Regions from separate parts of the Paenibacillus sp. FSL M7-0802 genome, predicted to be linked through region 2. Evidence: riboswitches for the same ligand, from Rfam matches in the RefSeq annotation. Region 2 holds a riboswitch; each other region holds the start of a gene.
What was found. Region 2 has a riboswitch for thiamine pyrophosphate ahead of MHB54_RS10725 (ABC transporter substrate-binding protein). Riboswitches for the same ligand answer to the same signal wherever they lie in the genome.

Region 1 (5,062 bases), 3.3 Mb from region 2:
ATGCGTTCACTTCAGAAGCCTATACCGACGAGCATGGACAAGCTGCCATAGGTCCCAAATGGAGCGAAAAAAAGCCATATGCCTATGTTGATTCAGTAGGCAACAGTGTGGGGTTCACCTTGGATAATTATGTGCACGCATATGATGCGCGGAATCACAGGTGGGTGGAGGGCTTTCAAAAGGAACTTCAGGACCAGACCCCTATATCTTTACTGAATAATTCAGAAACTTTTGAGCAAATACGTCGTTCCACCATCGTTCGCAGCGTCCAAGAGGACCTGGCGCGAATTATTAATGTCCATAACGAAAAAGCTGCACGTAACGGCATAACTTATACGTTCACGCTACCGCTCATTCCGCAAGAGGAGTGGTACAACACAGTAGATGATGTGGGTCTGATCGCGTTTATCCAAGGCATTCCGGTCGGAGACAGGTATTACAATAACTATGGATTTGGTGGTGGGAGAGTCGTTAGAAAGCAAGACATTATAGGCGGCATAGAACCAGATACTGGGATGAAATATTTTTATAGAGATTCATGTCCAGCTCCCTTTAAAGCGAGTGAACGTTTTGCGGATGAAAAATCTGCAGCAGCTGCGGGATACTTTGAGTACAAATGTTATAATGGCTTAAAATAATCACCTTCATGGGTGGTTTTTCTTTTTTTAGGCAGATCCATATCAAAAACCTTAAAAATCGCTGTTTTCCATATTCCGATATGGTTGCAGAATGTGCTACAATAAAGCTTTGAAAGAAACGAAATGCATATGAAATAAGAACAGTCGGCAGCGCCGATGACAATAAGGAGCCAAAAACAGCTTATGAGTTTATTGACTGTAGAAAATGTATCTCACAACTTTGGGGACCGCGCATTATTTAAAAATGTTTCCTTTCGATTGCTTGCGGGGGAACGTGTAGGTTTGGTAGGAGCTAACGGTGTCGGTAAATCGACACTCATGAACATTCTGACTGGAAAATTGCTTAAGGATGAGGGTAAAGTGGAATGGACTCCACGTGTACGTTACGGCTATCTGGATCAGCATACCAAGCTGACACCGGGCAAAACGGTACGTGATGTTTTGAAAGACGCTTTTCTTCCTTTGTTGGAATTGGAAAAGGAAATGATGCAGATTACTGACAAAATGGGGGATGCTTCTCCTGAAGAGTTGGAAGTGCTGCTGGAACAGATGGGTGAAATTCAGGAGCAACTGGATATGGGGGATTTTTACCTCATTGATGTGAAGGTTGAAGAAATGGCGAATGGACTAGGTCTGTCGGCCATAGGACTGGACCGGGATGTATCTGCACTTAGCGGTGGGCAACGGACAAAGGTGCTTCTTGCTAAGTTGCTGTTGGAAAAGCCAAATGTCCTGCTGCTGGATGAGCCTACCAACTATTTGGATGTAGAGCATATTGAATGGCTTACGCGCTATTTGAAGGATTATCCCTATGCTTTTATTCTTATTTCACATGATACTGAGTTTATGAACCAGGTCGTTAATGTTATTTACCATCTTGAATTTGCCAAGATGACCCGTTATTCAGCTAACTATGAAAAGTTTCTTGAAATGGCGGATCTGAACAAAGCTCAGCATATTGATGCTTATGAGAAGCAACAGGACTTTATTAAGAAACAGGAAGATTTTATTCAGCGTAATAAAGCGCGTGCCTCTACATCAGGCCGAGCAAAGAGCCGTGAAAAGCAACTTGATCGGATCGAACGTATAGATAAGCCTGAAGAAGCTGCGAAGCCAACCTTTCAATTCAAAGAAGCACGTGCAAGCGGAAAGACGGTATTTGAGGGTATTGATTTTGAGATTGGTTATACGCATGCCCTTTTGCCTAAAATGTCCATGACGATTGAACGTGGCGAAAAGATTGCTATTGTTGGCTACAACGGTGTCGGTAAATCGACATTGCTCAAAACCATATTGGGAAAAATACCGCCAATCAGTGGAAAAACCTATCAAGGTGATTTTTTGCAGCCCGCTTATTTTGAGCAGGAAGTAAAGGCGGAGAAAATTACACCGATTGACGATGTGTGGAATGAATTCCCACATTTGAACCAGCATGAAGTACGAGCGCATTTGGCGCGTTGCGGTTTAAAGAATGAGCATATCACGCGTCCGCTATCTGCGCTCAGTGGTGGAGAACAGGCTAAAGTCCGTCTTTGCAAACTGTTAATGCGTGAAAGCAACTGGGTACTGTTCGATGAGCCTACCAACCACTTGGATGTTAAAGCTAAGGATGAGCTGAAACGTGCCTTGAAGGAATACAAAGGGACCGTATTGCTTGTATCTCACGAACCGGACTTTTACGAGGATTGGGTAACCAAAACGTGGAATGTGGAAGAGTGGTCAAGTAAAGTTAACTAACATCAACTAAATCCAATTCTGCATATTTCACACGAAGTGGGGTTTGCAGAATTAGGAAAATATGCTAAGCTATCTTTAGCTTATACAATAAAATAGTCACACTAGGGGAGCCGCCCATGCGGCTGAGACGGAATAAATGGATTTCGGACCCTTTGCACCTGATCTGGGTTATGCCAGCGTAGGGAAGTGAGCGCCGTACAAACAAGGCAACACCATCTTATTTTTGTTTGTGCGTGGGACGATACACGTATACGGATATCATTGTCCGTTCGATTATTGGACGTTCGTTAAACCACTTCCTTGGGGAAGTGGTTTTTTTGCGTTTCGTTCACTTTAAGTTGTTCGAGCTTCCGTAGACGATTCACATACAATCCTCTTTCATTACTGCTGGTAGACGTGACTGGCTAAGCTTAGATCTTTTAGTCCAATGTGAGGTGAAGACAAAATCGAATTACACGCAATTTCGATGGAAAAGGGCACTTTTGCACAAGCAGCCCAAGTGGCTGCTGTGATTTGTCCGTATGTTCATTATGTACACGCACGTTTAAAACAGAATGGTGCCTCTGCATTGCTATCTTTGACTCGCAGCATGGTGGAGCAGGGAGTTCCTTTGCAACAAATTGTAGTAAATGATCGTGTGGATGTAGCTTTACTTACTTTGGTTGGAGCCGTCCAGCTACCAGCTAATGGATTACCTGTAGCGGATGTGAAAAGCCTACTTCCAAAGGGTACACGCTGTGGAGTATCTGTGCATTCCTTGAAGGAGGCGCAGACTGCCGAGCGGGTAGGAGCGGACTATGTACTTTATGGTCACATATATGAGACCCATTGTAAGCCCGGTATTGTACCACGGGGTTTAGCTCAGCTTGAACATATTTGCAGGCTGTCGAACATTCCGGTGATCGCGCTGGGCGGCATACAACCGCACCATATCCCGGAGCTTTATAGGGCCGGAGCAAGCGGAATTGCGGTGATGTCTGGTATATGGGAGGCTGAGTCGCCCGTTGCAGCTGCGCTGGAATATAGGCGAATGGCAGATCTTGTAGTTCACGACCTGTAGCGAGAAAACGAGAGTAGAGGCAAGCTGAAAGCAGAATGGTTTATGGAGAGGAGACACGGAACAAATGCCAAAGATACACATAGAGGCAAGAGCGATAGGACACGCTGAATGCTTGGTCATAGGTGGAGGTGTCATCGGCAGTTCCATTGCTTATCATGTGGCCAAGGAGGGAAGAAGTACGATCATGCTGGAACGATTGATCCCGGGTGAGGGAGCCTCAGGAGCAGCGGTTGGAATGCTGGCAGCGGAAAGTGAAGAGTTCACCGACTCTGAGCTGGCACGATTTGCTCGCATAAGTCGAGACGCATTCCCTGAGCTTGTTTGTGATCTGGAGCGTTTGTCAGGTATTTCGGTGGAATTCCGTACAGAAGGATTTGTGACTCCTTTCCGTACGGAAACTGAAGGCCAAAAACGCTGGAAAGCTGCTAAAACGCGAGAGGATGATTGTCCTATCTGGTGGGATGCGAGGGAATTGGCCCGACGAATTCCAGGTTTGGATGAACAAGCGATCGGGGCAATATATCGTTCAAAGGAGACACAAGTGGCTCCTGTCCAGCTTTGCCATGCTTATGCAGGTGCTGCTGCGGTGCTGGGGGCAACGGTATGGTCTGGTACACAGGCAGAGCAACTGGTCATACAGAATGGTCGAGTTTGCGGTGTTCGAACAGATAGTGGCTTTTTTTCCTGCGATCAGGTCATTATTGCCGGAGGCTTGGATAGCATGAAATTGCTAGCGCAGGTTGGATTTGAATATCCACTTTATCCGGTCAAGGGTGAAGCGGTAGCGGTCTCCTTGAAGGATCACCCGTTAGAATACACCATTTATGCTGATGATATTTACCTCGTGCCTAAACAGAATAACGAGCTTTGGATTGGGGCAACGAGCCTTCCGCATCAATATGATGAAGAGGTGACCGTAGGAGGCTTGGAGGGGTTGCTGGCACGTGCCTCTGCTTGGCTGCCGCGCGTCCGTGAAGCTTCTTTTATACGCACTTGGGCGGGCTTACGTCCGCAGGCCGCATCAGGTCATCCTTTTATAGGCACTGTCCCTGGGGTCGAGGGCGTATATGCTGCCGTCGGGCATTATCGCAACGGTGTCCTGCTGAGTGATGCTACCGGGCGTGCGCTGGCAGCTATGCTTAATGGGGCTGGTGCAGCTGAACTTGGGATAAGTAGATTTTCTTCTGAGCTCCTCAAGGAGGAAAGCTTATGAAGCTGACGATTAACGGCCAGAGCCTGACCTTTTCTAATCGAATCACTCATGTGGATCAATTGCTACATGAGCTTGATGTAAAGGTGAAAACCGTAGTGGTAGAGCTGAATCGGCGTATATTGACCCGTGAAGATCATGATGAAGCGGTACTGAAGGATGGAGATTGCCTAGAGATTGTACATTTTGTGGGAGGCGGTTGATCATGTTAACCATTGGAAAAGCATCTTTTACCTCAAGGTTGTTGTTGGGAACAGGAAAATTCTCTGATCTAGATATCCAATCCCAAGCCGTAGAGGCTGCTGAGACGGAAATATTGACGTTTGCTGTACGGAGATTGAACTTGGAGGAACGGGATAAGCAGCATTTTCTCGATATGCTGGATTTGAGCCGATATACACTTCTTCCCAACACAGC
Region 2 (5,062 bases):
CATCCGCCGATGGATTAATCGTTCCGTTCGTACGGATATAGTCAATAATGACCTGGCGACTTTCATCCGGTGCTGCCATCACAATTCGTTTGCCATCAGGGTTGGCCAGTTTGGATGAGGAAGCACGATAGTTATTGGTGGCTACGATAAATTTCTGCGCAGGATCAATAGCCTTCCCATTGTATTGCAGATCCTTGATACGATGCGCTGAAGAATCAATAATCGTTCCCTTGGCATCATATCGTGCAGGCTGAGTTACATCAATCTGGTAATTCACACCGTCAATGACATCAAAATTGTAGGTTGGGAAATCTTTGTTGATCAGCAATTGCTCCTCAGTTTGCTTTGGATCAATGCGGTTGAACTGACCCGCAGACCACTCCAGCCATTCCTGAATTTCAGCTCCGGTCACTTCTACAGCATGAACCGTGTTCGGATACACATACAGGTCGGACACGTTTTTAATCGCTACCGTACCTTCAGGAATGTTGGTGTAATACTCGGCTCCATTTCGACCGCCGGCCTTGAATGGAGCGCCTGCCGACAATACGGGGAGATTTTCGTATTCAGTTCCTTTAAGATGGTTTTGAACATACCATTTCTGTGCATTCGTTACTATTTGAATGGAAGGGTCGTCCTGCACTAATGCAAAATAGCTGTTAATTGGTGCAGTCGTTGTTCCGACAGGTTGACGAATATAATCCAGCGTTCCTTTATGCTCTTCCTTGATCGAATCTGTCAGTTTGTAGTCAGGAGTAAACTGCAAAACCTGGTTTGTGGTACTCACAACCGGACGCACTTCAGACTGAGAATTCGTTACGTGCCACTCATTTTTTTTCTTTTCCAGGCTCAGGTCAATAATGCCCAGATCCTTGCCCCATGAGGAAGCTTCTACAGCTGGTACGCCATTAATGGTTCCTTTATCCAGGTCTACACCGCTCATCCCTTTAAAATCGGGGCCGGGGAAAGATTTATGAGCGTGCCCAAACAGAATAGCGTTAATTCCGTCCACCTGGCTCAAATATTTAACGGCATTCTCCATCATTGGTGTTTGCGGCACATCCTCATAACCTGTATGCGCAAGCACAACAATAATGTCAGCACCTTCCGTTTTCATTTGAGGAATAAGCTTTTTCGCCGTTTCCACAATATCCTTCGTAACAACCTTGTCTTTTAAGTTGGCTTCATCCCACTGCATGATTTGAGGAGTTACCAGGCCGATTACACCCACTCTGAGCGTATGGTTGTCACCCTTCTCATCCGTTATCGTTTTATCGAGAATCCGATAAGGAGTAAAGTAATTTTTAGTACCTTGACCCCCGTTGTCTATATACACATTTGCATTTACGTAAGGAAAATCGGCTCCCTTGAGCGATTTTTCCAGAAAGCTGAGACCGTAGTTGAATTCGTGGTTGCCCACTGTAGCCGCATCATAGCCCATCAGGTTCATCATCTTGTAGACAGGATGGACACCGCCTTCTTTCTCAAAGGTTTTGTTTCTGGCCATATAATCGCCTAATGGATTGCCCTGCAATAAATCACCGTTATCGAATAGCATGCTATTTCTTGCTTCACTACGCGCCTGTTGGATCAGTCCGGCTGTGCTAATCAAGCCATATTCGTTGGTTTCTTTGTCTGAATAGTAATCATAGTTCATCAGCGACGCATGAATATCCGTTGTTTCCATGATCCGCAAATTCACCGTAGCGCTATCGCGAGAATCGCTAGCTGCCCAGGATGGAGCGGCCGAAAACACCAGCATGCTACAAGCCACAACTGCTGCTGTAAACCCTTTAAACCAATTTTTACGAAATAACAAAATATACCCCTCCTCATTAAGGTGTATGCCTCATATACATACTTTTGCACATATACGTAAGCCTTGAACCCACCATTTCTATTTTAATCCAACGCCAGATAAAAGAGTAGTCATTTACTTAAATTATTTATGAAAAAATAATTAATTTCCTCAAAAATAAAAACCAGCAAACCTCCTAAAAAACTCGGAGATTTACTGGTTTGTCCATTTATATTCTTAATTATTTATTCCACACTTGGCGCTCAGATTGCTGACCCACATACTCAATGCGTGTCGGATTCACATCCAGAATGACATAATCGGGATCATCCGGTCCGGAAAACCATTCCTTCAAGGAATCGTTCCACACTTGTTTGCGCAGCCCCTCATCAGCTGTGATCTGGACGGTAGCCTCCACTTCTACGACTTCCTTCGTACCGCCAACTTCATAACCCAGCAGCAGATAAGCATTCGGATTGTCCTTTAGCTCATCCACTTTATGAGTTTTGCGATCTGTCGCCAGATGAATGTTCATTCCATCGTTAAAAAGGGCCATATAGCGTACTTTCGGTTTGCCACCCTCTACCGTACCTAACGAGCAAAATTTGTTGTTATCCAAAGCCTTCACAATGGCTTGTTCCAGTTGGTTGCGATCCAATGTTCCCGTTTTACCCACAGTACAACAACTCCTTTTCACGAATTTGAATTCTCTACGGCCACGCCATTGGGCACCAGCCCATCTGAACCTACCTGCGTAGCTGTTCTGAAAATAACATGACCGGATCGAATCGAATTGATTCATGCTCATTTTCAGATCAAAGCTCACAGTAAAAGTGTACCCTGTGGTTCGGCAAATGAACCGTCATCTCTCCCTTCATGCTGGACAGACCCGCATTCAAGGCATATAATCGTCGTAGTAAACCCGAATAAATGAACCCATTAAACCATACAATGCCAGGGGTGCTGGAATCGGCCGGCTGAGAGTGTGTCCCAAGACACTGACCCTTACAACCTGATCTGGGTAATGCCAGCGTAGGAATGCTTAAGCAAGATGTGCCTTTTTTACATAGGACCATCCCTTACTTTGGTATATACAAGCGCAAGCGTCCCGGAAACTCGGGGCGCTTTTTTTGTTGAAGATTAAGTTGTTGGAAAGATCGCATCCGGCAGATGTTATTTTTAGAAAATGGGGAACTTAAGCTGTCTGATTGGACGGATAACGGGTAATTAAAGGAGAGAACACAACGATGAAGCGCATGAAAATATTAAGCCTGGGACTGATCAGTCTGTGGCTCATGGCCCTGACCCTGACCGCTTGCGGTGGAAGTCCCCCCACATCCCAAGAAGCGGCTCCCGCTACCGACACTCAAACGTCTACTCCGGCAAAGGGGCTCAAAGATGTTAAAGTCGTGCTCGACTGGACACCCAATACGAATCATACGGGACTCTATGTCGCTAAGGACAAAGGATTTTACGAAAAAGCGGGTTTGAATGTCCAAATTGTTCAACCTGGTTCAGGCGGAGCTGATCAAATGGTTGCTTCTAATGCTGCACCTTTTGGTATCAGCTACCAAGAAGGCGTCACACAGGCTCGTACGCAAGGCGTGCCGCTTGTATCCATCGCTGCGGTGATTCAGCATAATACCTCAGGCTTCGCAGCCCCGGTAGATCGTGGAATTAAGAGCCCGAAAGATTTTGAAGGTAAAAAATACGGCGGTTGGGGCTCTCCCGTAGAAGAAGCGGTCATGAAATCCATCATGGATTCAGACAAAGGCGATGTGAGCAAAGTGAAGATCATCAACATGGGCAATGCAGACTATTTTACAGCCGTGAAGCGGGATATCGACTTTGCCTGGATTTTCTACGCATGGACCGGAATCGAGGCCCAGCTTCGAGGTGAGCCATTGGATATGCTGTATGTAAAAGATTATTCCAAAAGCCTCGATTACTATACACCTGTAATTGTGAGCAACGAACAGACAATAAAAAATGATCCCGAGCTGGTCAAAGCGTTCATGGACGCTACCGCACAAGGCTATGAATACACTATCGCTCATCCGGAAGAAGCCGCAGACATCTTAAGCAAAGCTGTACCGGAGCTGGATAAAAAACTGGTACTTGCCAGCCAAAAATGGCTAAGCCCGCGTTATCAGGACGATGCCGCGCAATGGGGTGTGCAAAAACCGGAGGTATGGCAAAACTATTCGGACTGGATGTACGAACGCAAGCTGCTCAGCAAGCCTTTGGAAGTCGATAAAGCCTTCACAAACGGTTTCCTGCCCAAGCGTTGATCATTTGTTAAACGCTAAATAAGACTGAACTAGAGAAGTGAACGAAGCGCCACTACGCAGTCGGATGGTGCTTCCCATCGCTGTTGTACCCAGATTTCTTTTATGAATATCCAGAGGTTGAAATCTGGGTACAAAGGCGAACGCTAACGCTTGTACAGCACCATTCCGCCCACTTCGTTCTCGTTCTACTTGGTTTATTCTTTAGTTTTTCATATTATCTAAGCGCTAAGTAGGTGCGCTTGTGTGTTAAAAATGCCACACAAACCAGCTTTAAAAATAGGGTGCTTTTAAGGCGGTTGGCAGCGTAGTGGTTCATTTGAATCTGGAGAAGCGCAGCGATCGTAAGATCAAATGAACCGCGAAGCGGTCTCCCCGCCTTAAACCACCATATTTTTTTAATAACACTCCAAATAAAGGACAGGTGAATTTGCATGGCTAACACACTGCTCAGTATTCAAGTAATCCCTAAAACTCCTAATAACGAGGACTCTTACACGTATGTAGATAAGGCGATCGAGGTCATTCAGCGCTCCGGTGTCAAACATCAGGTGAATCCATTGGATACGACCATGGAGGGCGAGCTCGACGAGTTGCTGAAAGTGGTTAAAGAAATGCACGAGGCTTTGACGGAAGCGGGCAGTCCCAGCGTCATTTCACAGATCAAAATCGCACATAACCCACAAGGCATCAGCATGAACAAGCTGACCGAGAAATATCGCCCATGAATCCGAAAGGCAAGAACGCATCCTGGTGGAAAAGCGTATGGCCGCCCTTTGTGGCGGTCCTCTTCTTTTTAGCGGCCTGGCAGGGGGCGGTTTCCTATTTGCATGTTGAATCCTGGCTGCTGCCTGCTCCATCCCTCATCGTACAAGAGGGCATAGCCCAGACGGCGCTGCTTGGTGCCCATACATGGGCTACGATTCGTCTGACACTTGCGGGATTCGCGATAGGGACAGCAACGGGACTGTTGATC
Region 3 (5,062 bases), 1.9 Mb from region 2:
TACAGCTTCGATCTGTTCCGCTGTTGCTTCCTGTGGCAGCGGATATACGCCGTGGACCCCTAAAGTATTCTGTACGGTAATGGCCGTAATAGCCGACATGCCGTAAACGCCAAGCTCCTGAAAGGTTTTGAGATCGGCTTGAATTCCGGCCCCGCCGCCACTGTCCGAACCGGCAATCGTCAGCGCTCTGGGTACACGAACGTCTGTCATCGCGCACCACCTGCTGTGGTTGTTCCGGCTTCACGGACAGTGACATGCCCCTCTAGCGAACCTGTATGTAGTTTGGCGAGCTCGTCGAGAAAGGCAATCTGGAAGCTGCCGGGCCCCAGCTCTGCGGTACGTGCTGCGGCTCGGGAAGCTGCTGCACCGTAAAATGCCAAGCCTGCTGTACCTGCGAGCAGCAGGTTGGGTTCAACAGCTGCAAAGGCACCTAACACAGAGGTCAGCAGGCAGCCTGCTCCGGTTACCTTCGTGAGCAGCGCGTCTCCACCGCTAATCATTCGTACTTCGGCCCCATCGGTGATGACGTCCTCTTTTCCAGTAATGACAACCATTGTATTGAGCGTTCGAGCAGCCCGAATTGCCAGATCGACATTTCCGCTGTCAGCACTGTCACCAGCATCTACGCCTTTAATCTCACGCGCTTCTCCAACAAGATGCGCGACTTCGGCTGCATTGCCCCGCACCAATGAGATTTTGACTTTTCTCAGGATTCGCAGTGCCGACTCAGTTCTAAAGCTCGTTGCTCCCGCACCGACCGGATCTAGCAGGACCGGAACACCGTGTGCATTCGCCGATTGTCCAGCAATGATCATGGCATCCACCAGTTCGCGGTTCAGCGTACCGATGTTTAACACGACGGCTCCCGCTATTTTTGCCATGTCTGCTACTTCCTCGAGTGCATAGGCCATCACCGGGGAGGCGCCCAATGCATACAGGCCGTTGGCCGTAAAGTTAGTGACTACCACATTGGTCATATTGTGAACGAGGGGTTTGCTGTTTTGTACCTTCGTCAGGAGATCCGAATAACTTTTTTCCCATGTACTCATAATGATTATCCTCTCTATAGTTGGTGGTTCAACAGGGCATTAACTGTACTTCACGCATCGAATTGCCAAGCTGACTATTCCAAGACCGCTGCCTGTATCTGGACCGGCCATTCTTCCTGCTTATAGGCCATGTCCCAGAACTTATATTCCAGCTGGCAGCTCAGTATAAAATGCTCAATCATCCGCTCTCGCTCAGCAGCCGTTGCGCCTTCCGCCCAAGCATCTACACGTTCTCGGAACTTGAGTGTTGTATCATCAAGCTGGTCTCCATAGAAGCCCATCCATTCATAGAACGGATGAGACTCATCCGGCTTTACTTCATCCAGCAGCCTGCGACCAATCTCGGCATACGTCCACATACATGGCAGCAGCACAGCCAAGATCTCGCCCAGGCTGCCCTCATGCGCAACCGTCAGCATGTGACGGATATAGTGATGAGCCGACGGAGCGAGCGGATATCCCTGCAACTCTTCATAGCTCACCCCTGCGACAGCACAGAAATTTTGATGCGGATGAACCTCGCTGTGGAGAATAAAAGAGATTTGTTCATTAAATACAGCCATGTCCTCCCGATTCGTGCATTTGGAGATTGCGATGCCGTATATCCGCATGTAGGCGTTCAAATATTCAAAGTCCTGTTTTACATAGTGAATCAGCTGTCCCCTTGTCAAACTTCCTTCAGCAATACCTCTCACAAAGGGATGCTCAAAAATCGCTTGAAAAATGCCGTCCGCCTGCCGACGGAGTTCTTGTGTAAAACTCAATTTCCCCACCTCCATTAAATTGAAGAGCAAGAAGTCCTGTAAGAATATAATTCCGGAACAACGCTAAAAAGCCGCCCCGGAAAAATGGAGCGGCTTCAACAATAGGCCCAATACGCAAAAAACGCTTGAAACCTTATATACGAAGGCTCCACTTTCCTACGCTAGTACGAACTAGATCAGGTTCAAAGGGTCCAAGATACGCTCTTGTCTCAGCCATAGTGGCTCCCCTAGTGGACTTCTATTCTTTTGACTATTACTGTACATTCGTTCATATGCTATGTCAAACATAGTGTACAAAATATTAAATTTCCTCTAGTTAGGTGTTTTGGGCTTAGTGAGGGTGATGAATTACACTTTCCACTGCTTTGACCTTGGCATATTTCGGTTTCCACATTGCATCTTGTATAGCTTGTTCCACATCTGAAATGTGCGCCTGCGCTACCTGATCCTGAATCGCGGCTTTTGCAACCGCAATCGCAACAGCGTACGAAACTTCGCGTAATTTTCGGATATGAGGGAGTAGCGCACCGCCAGGCGTATTCGAATCTACACCATTGGCAACAGCAACTGCTGCCGCTGTAAACATCGCAGGGGTAATCCTTTTGGCTTTAACCACAATCGCACCCAGACCCAGTCCCGGAAAAACAAAGGCATTGTTCGCCTGTCCAATCTCAAAATTTGTATCGTTATAGGTAACGGGCTCAAAAGGACTTCCGGTTGCGATCAGTGCTCTGCCATCTGTCCACCGGATCAAATCCTCGGGTACTGCTTCTGCAAGGTTTGTAGGATTGGACATGGGCATAATGATCGGGCGTTCTACATGCTTTGCCATCTCCTTGATGATCTCTTCAGAAAAGGCACCTGCTACACCGGAAGTTCCAATCAATATCGTAGGCTTCACCTGACGGATGACCTCCAGTAGCGGTATTTTGCCGTCACCCGACCGGGTCCATGAGCTGACTTCATCCTTTTTGCGCACATACGGTTTCTGATACTCCAATACGTCTTCCATATCTTCCGTTAACAGCCCGCGATAATCAAAGGCCCAAAAGGACTTGAATGAATCATCTACGGAAAGGCCATCCTCGATCATAGCGCCCCGAATTTGATCAGCGTTACCGATCCCTGCAGCCCCTGGGCCGAAAACAAGTATTTTTTGTTCACGCAGCGGAGTCTTGGTGACACCCACCGCCGAAAGAATCGCAGCCAGGGTCACTGCTCCTGTACCTTGTATATCATCGTTGAAGGTGAGTATGCTTTGACCGTATTTTCCTATAATATGGCGCGCATTAACGCTACCCACATCTTCCCAATGTAAAAGCGCCTTCGGGAATTGCGCTAACGTTTTGCTGATAAAAGTATCAATAAACTGGTTATAGGCTTCTCCGCGAACTCGTTTATGGCGGTTTCCGATGTACAGTGGATCATTCAGCAGCTTTTCATTATTCGTGCCTACATCCAGTACAATTGGCAGCACCCGCCCAGGATGAATGCCTGCCGCAGCCGTATACACTGCAAGCTTGCCGATAGCAATGTTAATCCCCCCGACGCCCCAGTCACCAATCCCTAAAATACTTTCGGAATCTGTCACGACGATCAGATCCACATCATGGCCATTCAAACCAGAATTATGGAATGCTTGTCCAATACCGTTCGGGTTATCTATCGACAAATATATGCCTCCAGGGCGGTTGTACTCGTGACTATATTCTTGAATCGCGGTTCCTACGGTCGGCGTGTAGACTACGGGCAGCATTTCACTCAAATGATCGGTTAGCAGCCGGTAGTAGAGTACGACATTTCGGTTGTGAAGGTCGTTGAGAGAAGCATTTTTTCGCAGCATGGTGGGTTGTGCCAGAAACTGCTGATATGCCCGTACGCTCTGTTTCTCCAATGAAAGGACGGTTGGAGGAAGGATTCCTTCCAAACCCAGCTCCTTGCGTTCTTCTTCTGTAAAAGCGACACCTTTGTTCAAAAGGGGATTTGCCAACACATCCTTTCCCCGTAATGGAGTAGATAATGACCCATCGCGATTGACATAAAATGCTTCCATAGAAAGACCTTCCTTCTCTTCATTTACATATTGTAAGGATTTCACAAAATTCGATTCCAGTCGCTCCGAAGTGCAAGATATAGACGAACTAAACCATTTCGATCTATATCTTGTTCATTGAAAGTCGCTTATCGGATTTTTGCAAAATTTTCAAGATGACATGTTGTCCATAGTATGGACGTGCGAATCTGTTTTATTCTTCTATTTATCTATGACAAAATAACCATATATATTTCCTTCTGTTGATCTAAAAGAACTAATTTTAGATATAGATGCGCTAACTAATTCTGATGGTTTTGGTTCTAATGAATCAGGTCTAAATACTCTATTTTTATCAAATATGAAAATCAGTTTTTCTTCTCTTATATCCTTATATATCATGGAGTGTCAGCTATTTTGTTAAGGAAATATGAAGTATTTGGACATTAATTTAACTCCTATAAGCAAACATTCTTAATTCTTTTTCAACAAAATAGAACTATTCGGAGGAAAAGGAGAGGTTTGTGTGCAGGGACCTATAGCCATTTTTAGCGATAACGACAGGGCTATTGATTATCCCAATGTGATTTGTTTTTACCAATATATACAGTGCGAGGACACGGAGGCAGCTTCAGTCTACGAGAACGCATGTTGTTGCCTGATTGATTATAGGGAGCCGGGGCAGGCGGTGCGGAAAGCCAATCAGATCCGTAGCCAATTTCCGCAAATGCCATTGTTACTGGTGACGGATGTAACAATTCCGTTCAGTGATCAGCATATGGTGCAAATCACCGGAGTAGGCCGTTTGCGCCTGCTATTTTGGCAAGCCAATGACACCGAAGAAATGCTTTCGGAAATACAAAGCTTGCTCTATCCCGAGTATTCGACCAAAAGCCAACATATTGCATTTATCTTGTCTGTATATAACGAAGAGCAACGTTTTGTTCATGTCAAAACCTTTGCTGAACGACTGCAAGCCTTTATCCGCAGCCATATTATTGAAGGTTCGATTTATCTCATTGATGATGGCAGTCACGATGGTACCAATGCCTTGATTAAAGCGCTGGAGGCAGCAACGGACTTGTCCGTAAACAGGATTAATCAGAATCTTAGCCCGCTGCTTCAAACAAGGGAATTGGGACGCAATACACGTAAGGCAGGGACGTATCTGGAAGGGATGCGGACCATAGGTGCGGATTACTACGTATTTGTGGATG
Region 4 (5,062 bases), 340 kb from region 2:
TTTGATGCAAGCTGGTTCCGTTCAAGACTGGAAACAGCAACTCCAGAATTTCCAAAGACGGATGTCTTGGCAGATTAATTTGATTGTGAATGTTATGGTACAGCGTATCTGGCTCCAGCAGGAAGGTGCTGTCTAAAATCATTGCGTCCACATCCTTGGTTTGCAAGCCCGCCTGAAGAGCGGTTCCTGCCCCCATGGAGAAGCCCCATACGATAATCTCCGACGAGCCGCGTTGCTTCGCAAGCTGAATTGCTCCGAGGAGCTGTTGGGATTCTGCTTTGCCTCCGGTTGCGACTGCTTTGCTGTTTTGTGACGCGAATCCATAATCGAACATGACCACATTAAAGTTCAAACTGTGGGCATAATGCGCCAGATCATACATGGGAATCCAGCTTTCTTCGCGGTTAGCCCCATAGCCATGACTGAAAATAATCGTTTTCCGCGATTGATCCGCCGGGATATACCAGCCTTGTACCATGCGGCTACCATCCTTGGCAGGGAAGCTGACTTCCTCATAAGGCATGCTTTTGGCCTGCATCGGATTAGAGTACAGTGGTGCAACGGTGGGATTCGTAAGTACCCATGCGATGTAAGCATGCAAGGCAATAAAACAAAACAACAGAAAAAAGACGACCGACAGCAGCAGAGCAATCACAACGTGCTTGAACCGCAGCAGACGGGGATTAAAGAGTGGGGTGGACGGCTCCTGAACAGCGGTCTGTAGCTGAGCGTTGCGCTGGGATGTCGAAATCATGTAAGAGCCTCCTTATATAAAATTGATCTTCGTTTCATAGAATTTAGGTATAATTCCACTTGAAAATAGTAGTGTAGATCCGTATAGATACCTATTATCGTATGATGGGGATTATCCAAAGTCAACGCCTGAACCGGAAAAGTAAAAATGATGCAAAGAATTGTCGATGTTTGTTCTCGTTCTGTAATATGGTTGTCACAAAAACATCGGTTTACAGTAGCCGCGACTATTCTATATAATTTATGTAACCATGTTTCATAGTGTGAAACGAATATGGATACAAGAGGAGCGGTTCACGATGGAAGACCGTAAATTAACCGTTCGCGCTGTAGAGCGTGCACTTGATATACTGCTGTGTTTTACCGCAGATTCGGATCTTGGCCTGACGGAGATTGCCTCCAAAATTGGTCTACATAAAAGCACGGTTCATCGGCTGCTGACTACTTTGGAGGATCGGGGCTTTGTCGTTCGGAATGCCGAAACGGAAAAATATCGACTTGGCTTCCGCATTTGGGAGCTATCCACGCATTTGTCCCAAAGCGACGAGCCGGCGGTGTTGTTACAGCCTGCAATGGAAGGACTACGTGATCGTCTGGGCGAGACGGTCAGCTTATACTTACGGGACGGCAGCATGCGTATTCGCATACAAGCCGTGCAGAGCAATCAGGCGATCCGCAGGGTTGCGCCTGTAGGTGCGCGTATGCCGCTGGCTGTAGGGGCCTCCAGCAAAGTGCTGGCAGCCTTTATGCCGCCGCAAGAGCTGGAAGCCCTGCTAAGCGGGGATGAATGGCCGCCCTCGGTAGACCCGGAGGTCTATAAAGCCCAGCTGCAGGACATTCGCGAGAAGGGCTATGCGACCAGCTATGAAGAACGGGAGCCAGGGGCTGCTGCTGTGGCTGCGCCAATTGTAAACCGGAAGGGACAGGTCACTGCGGCTTTATCTGTATCCGGTCCGGTCAGTCGGCTTGCACCCGAGACGCTGCATGACTTTGCTCCGATTTTGATTGAAGCGGCGAAGGAAATGGGACTTATGCTTCCGTAACAAGAATGAACACAGTTGAAGCAAGCAAAGTGATTTGATGGGGAGCGTCTCCTTAGTAAAGGGAACCTAGAAGGGTTGCCAAAGCCATAAATTTAAAGTAGTCTGGTAAGGATGGCGGGATGTCTGTTATAGCCGCCTCATGTGAATAGAAGTATCACAGTTACTGGGGGAGCCTGTAATGCCGGGCTGAGATGGAATCGTGCAAGATTCTGGACCCTTTGCACCTGATCTGGATCATACCAGCGTAGGGAAGTAATCGGCCATTGAAATGTATACGCGGCTGCTGTCTACAGTGGCGCAGTGGAGTAGGATTATTCCACATGCGTACTGTCTGGATAGCTGCCTCGTTAGATTAGCCGGTTCCCTGGGGAACCGGCTTTTTTGCATAGATCAGCGCCACCCTGGGAATGGTTCCGGATCGGTGTGTCATTTCATCGAAACGGGAGGAATGGACAATGAAGCCGACAGAAGTGGAAGGAACAAAAGGAACAGAATTGAAATCAACAGAAGTAAGGGTAGGAACAAAAGAAGTTGAGGTAGAGAAGACAAACGGGGAGCAAGCCAGTGGGGTAACGCCCTTTCCAGGGAGCCGTAAGGTATATATTCAAGGCTCGCGGCCGGACATTGCCGTGCCAGAGCGCGAAATTGCTCTTCATCCTACACATACGCCGCAGGGCACGGAGCATCATGAGCCATTGCGTGTGTACGATACGAGCGGTCCCATGACCGACGAAGCCTATCAGGTCGATATCCGTCAGGGCCTGCCTCCATTACGGCGAGCTTGGGCCCTGGAACGGGGCGATGTGGAGGCTTACGAGGGACGCGCCGTCCAGCCGGAGGATAATGGACTGAAACCTGGCTCCAAACGGGAGACAGTGGAATTTCCCGGCGTGACCAACCGTCCGCTTCGTGCTTTGCAAGGTCGTACAGTGACACAAATGCATTATGCGCGGCAAGGGATCATTACGCCCGAAATGGAATTTGCGGCGATCCGCGAAGGGGTGGAGCCTGAGTTTGTACGGCAGGAGTTGGCTGCTGGACGAGCCATTTTGCCTTCGAATATCAATCACCCGGAAAGTGAGCCAATGGTCATTGGGCGTCATTTTCACGTGAAGATCAATGCGAACATTGGTAATTCTGCGGTTACCTCCTCCATCGAGGAGGAAGTGGAAAAAATGACCTGGGCTGTGCGTTGGGGCTCGGATACAGTTATGGACCTGTCCACAGGCCGTAATATCCATACAACACGTGAATGGATCATTCGGAATTCTCCTGTACCGATTGGGACTGTACCGCTGTATCAGGCACTTGAAAAGGTGAACGGCGAAGCAGAAGCGCTGACGTGGGAGCTGTATCGCGATACGCTGATTGAGCAAGCGGAGCAGGGAGTGGACTATTTTACAATTCATGCGGGTGTATTGCTGCGGTATATACCGATGACGGCGAATAGAATGACGGGAATCGTATCCCGTGGTGGGTCGATCATGGCAGCCTGGTGCCTTGCGCACCATCAGGAGAATTTTTTGTATACGCATTTTGAAGAAATCTGCGAAATTATGAAAGCCTATGATGTGGCCTTTTCTCTCGGGGATGGTCTACGTCCGGGTAGCATCTATGATGCGAATGATGAAGCACAGTTTGCAGAGCTGGAAACGTTGGGCGAGCTAACGCAGATCGCCTGGAAGCATGATGTTCAGGTCATGATTGAAGGGCCAGGACATGTCCCTATGCATAAAATCAAAGAGAATGTGGATTTACAAATGGAGATTTGTAAGGAAGCTCCTTTCTATACCTTGGGGCCGCTCACGACGGATATTGCCCCCGGATATGATCATATTACCTCAGCCATCGGGGCGGCGATGATCGGTTGGTTTGGGACGTCCATGCTGTGTTATGTTACGCCTAAGGAGCATTTGGGTCTGCCGAATAAGGATGATGTCCGCGAGGGTGTCATTACCTACAAAATTGCGGCACATGCTGCCGATCTGGCGAAGGGTCATCCACGGGCACAGCAGCGGGATGATGCTTTGTCCAAGGCACGCTTTGAGTTCCGGTGGCGGGACCAGTTCAATCTGTCGCTTGATCCCGAGCGGGCCTTGTCCTACCATGATGAAACGCTACCGGCAGAGGGCGCCAAGGAAGCACATTTCTGCTCGATGTGTGGTCCCAAATTTTGTAGTATGCGCATTACGCAGGACATTCGCGCTTATGCAGCGGATAAGGGGCTGAACACTCAAGAAGCAGTAGCTGCCGGGATGCGTGAGAAGGCAGAGCAGTATCGGGATGGAGGTCAGTAAAACGAACGTGTGAGTTTAGGAAAAATGAATTAAAAAAGCCGTGGTTCTCTACAGTCGATGTAGGGAACTACGGCTTTTTAGCTTATGTAAAGCGGGATCTTGCAACCGGATAAACGGCGCCTTATTTTTTACCCATTTTTTCATTCAAAATGTCCTGAAAGCTGAGCTTCTTCTCCGAGCTATCTTCTTTCTTCTGCATACTCACCGCGTTGGCACGTTGGTATTGGTGGTGAAAGGGCATCAGGGTGTGGACGGTTAAGTTCATTGTATTCATGTAGGTCATTCCTCCAATTCCATATTGTCAAATTCAGATTGAGTTGCTTAGGACGTCTGTATAGGACTATTTGTATGTACTTGATGTCGTGATGCTATGTAGGTTGCTTGGTAATGTTTCAATCATTATACCCACATTTTTTCAAAGTAAAACGCTTTTGACATAAAACAGGAAGATGGTCATATGTGTCCAAAATGTCGATTAGGAGGATGGTCGTTTTAGAGGAAAATGTGCCTAGGTCTAAAACAAGGGCTAGAGGCCCGTTTTCTTAGTTTAGTAGTCGGGATTGTGTTATTTTGTCGAATAACCTTGTAAAAGGAGAATTTTGCGGAATCCAAGTCAGGATTGAGGCAGTCTGGTGGCGAATTAAAGTGTCAAAGTTGTATTGACTTTATGTTTGGTAGTAGATACCATGAACTGGTTGTCAGCGTATTTTGGCAACAAGAGTCAGCCAATCCATCTGGCGATTCATCCTTTGAAATGTTAGAGAAAGGATTAGAGCATATATGAAAAAAAGTATTGCAGATATCGCATTTATTATTCTGGGTGCGTTTTTTTTCGCGCTAGCTGTTAATCTGTTTGTGATCCCGAATGAGTTTGGTGAGGGGGGCGTTACAGGGGTTACGATCATTTTGTACTACCTGTTTCAGTGGTCTCCCTCGATCGTCAATCTGGTGATCAATGGCTTGCTGTTG

Region 1: another riboswitch for thiamine pyrophosphate. It lies ahead of MHB54_RS25445 (thiamine phosphate synthase); the one in region 2 lies ahead of MHB54_RS10725 (ABC transporter substrate-binding protein).
Region 3: another riboswitch for thiamine pyrophosphate. It lies ahead of tenA (thiaminase II); the one in region 2 lies ahead of MHB54_RS10725 (ABC transporter substrate-binding protein).
Region 4: another riboswitch for thiamine pyrophosphate. It lies ahead of thiC (phosphomethylpyrimidine synthase ThiC); the one in region 2 lies ahead of MHB54_RS10725 (ABC transporter substrate-binding protein).

What each region holds. Positions count from the first base shown of each region.
Region 1 covers NZ_JBBOSD010000001.1:5,552,041-5,557,102, forward strand. The annotation lists gene MHB54_RS25435 (hypothetical protein) at 1-638, shown strand, start outside; gene MHB54_RS25440 (ABC-F family ATP-binding cassette domain-containing protein) at 822-2,375, shown strand; TPP riboswitch at 2,469-2,577, shown strand; gene MHB54_RS25445 (thiamine phosphate synthase) at 2,842-3,435, shown strand; gene thiO (glycine oxidase ThiO) at 3,500-4,648, shown strand; gene thiS (sulfur carrier protein ThiS) at 4,645-4,848, shown strand; gene MHB54_RS25460 (thiazole synthase) at 4,851-5,062, shown strand, end outside.
Region 2 covers NZ_JBBOSD010000001.1:2,290,293-2,295,354, forward strand. The annotation lists gene MHB54_RS10715 (bifunctional 2',3'-cyclic-nucleotide 2'-phosphodiesterase/3'-nucleotidase) at 1-1,819, opposite strand, end outside; gene MHB54_RS10720 (pyridoxamine 5'-phosphate oxidase family protein) at 2,040-2,474, opposite strand; TPP riboswitch at 2,745-2,854, shown strand; gene MHB54_RS10725 (ABC transporter substrate-binding protein) at 3,046-4,089, shown strand; gene MHB54_RS10730 (MTH1187 family thiamine-binding protein) at 4,521-4,814, shown strand; gene MHB54_RS10735 (ABC transporter permease) at 4,811-5,062, shown strand, end outside.
Region 3 covers NZ_JBBOSD010000001.1:4,184,766-4,189,827, forward strand. The annotation lists gene thiD (bifunctional hydroxymethylpyrimidine kinase/phosphomethylpyrimidine kinase) at 1-210, opposite strand, end outside; gene thiM (hydroxyethylthiazole kinase) at 207-1,049, opposite strand; gene tenA (thiaminase II) at 1,124-1,813, opposite strand; TPP riboswitch at 1,950-2,052, opposite strand; gene MHB54_RS19335 (NAD-dependent malic enzyme) at 2,145-3,866, opposite strand; gene MHB54_RS19340 (glycosyltransferase) at 4,372-5,062, shown strand, end outside.
Region 4 covers NZ_JBBOSD010000001.1:1,946,138-1,951,199, reverse strand. The annotation lists gene MHB54_RS09225 (alpha/beta hydrolase) at 1-754, opposite strand, end outside; gene MHB54_RS09220 (IclR family transcriptional regulator) at 1,053-1,796, shown strand; TPP riboswitch at 1,952-2,064, shown strand; gene thiC (phosphomethylpyrimidine synthase ThiC) at 2,252-4,093, shown strand; gene MHB54_RS09210 (hypothetical protein) at 4,215-4,367, opposite strand; gene MHB54_RS09205 (YitT family protein) at 4,874-5,062, shown strand, end outside.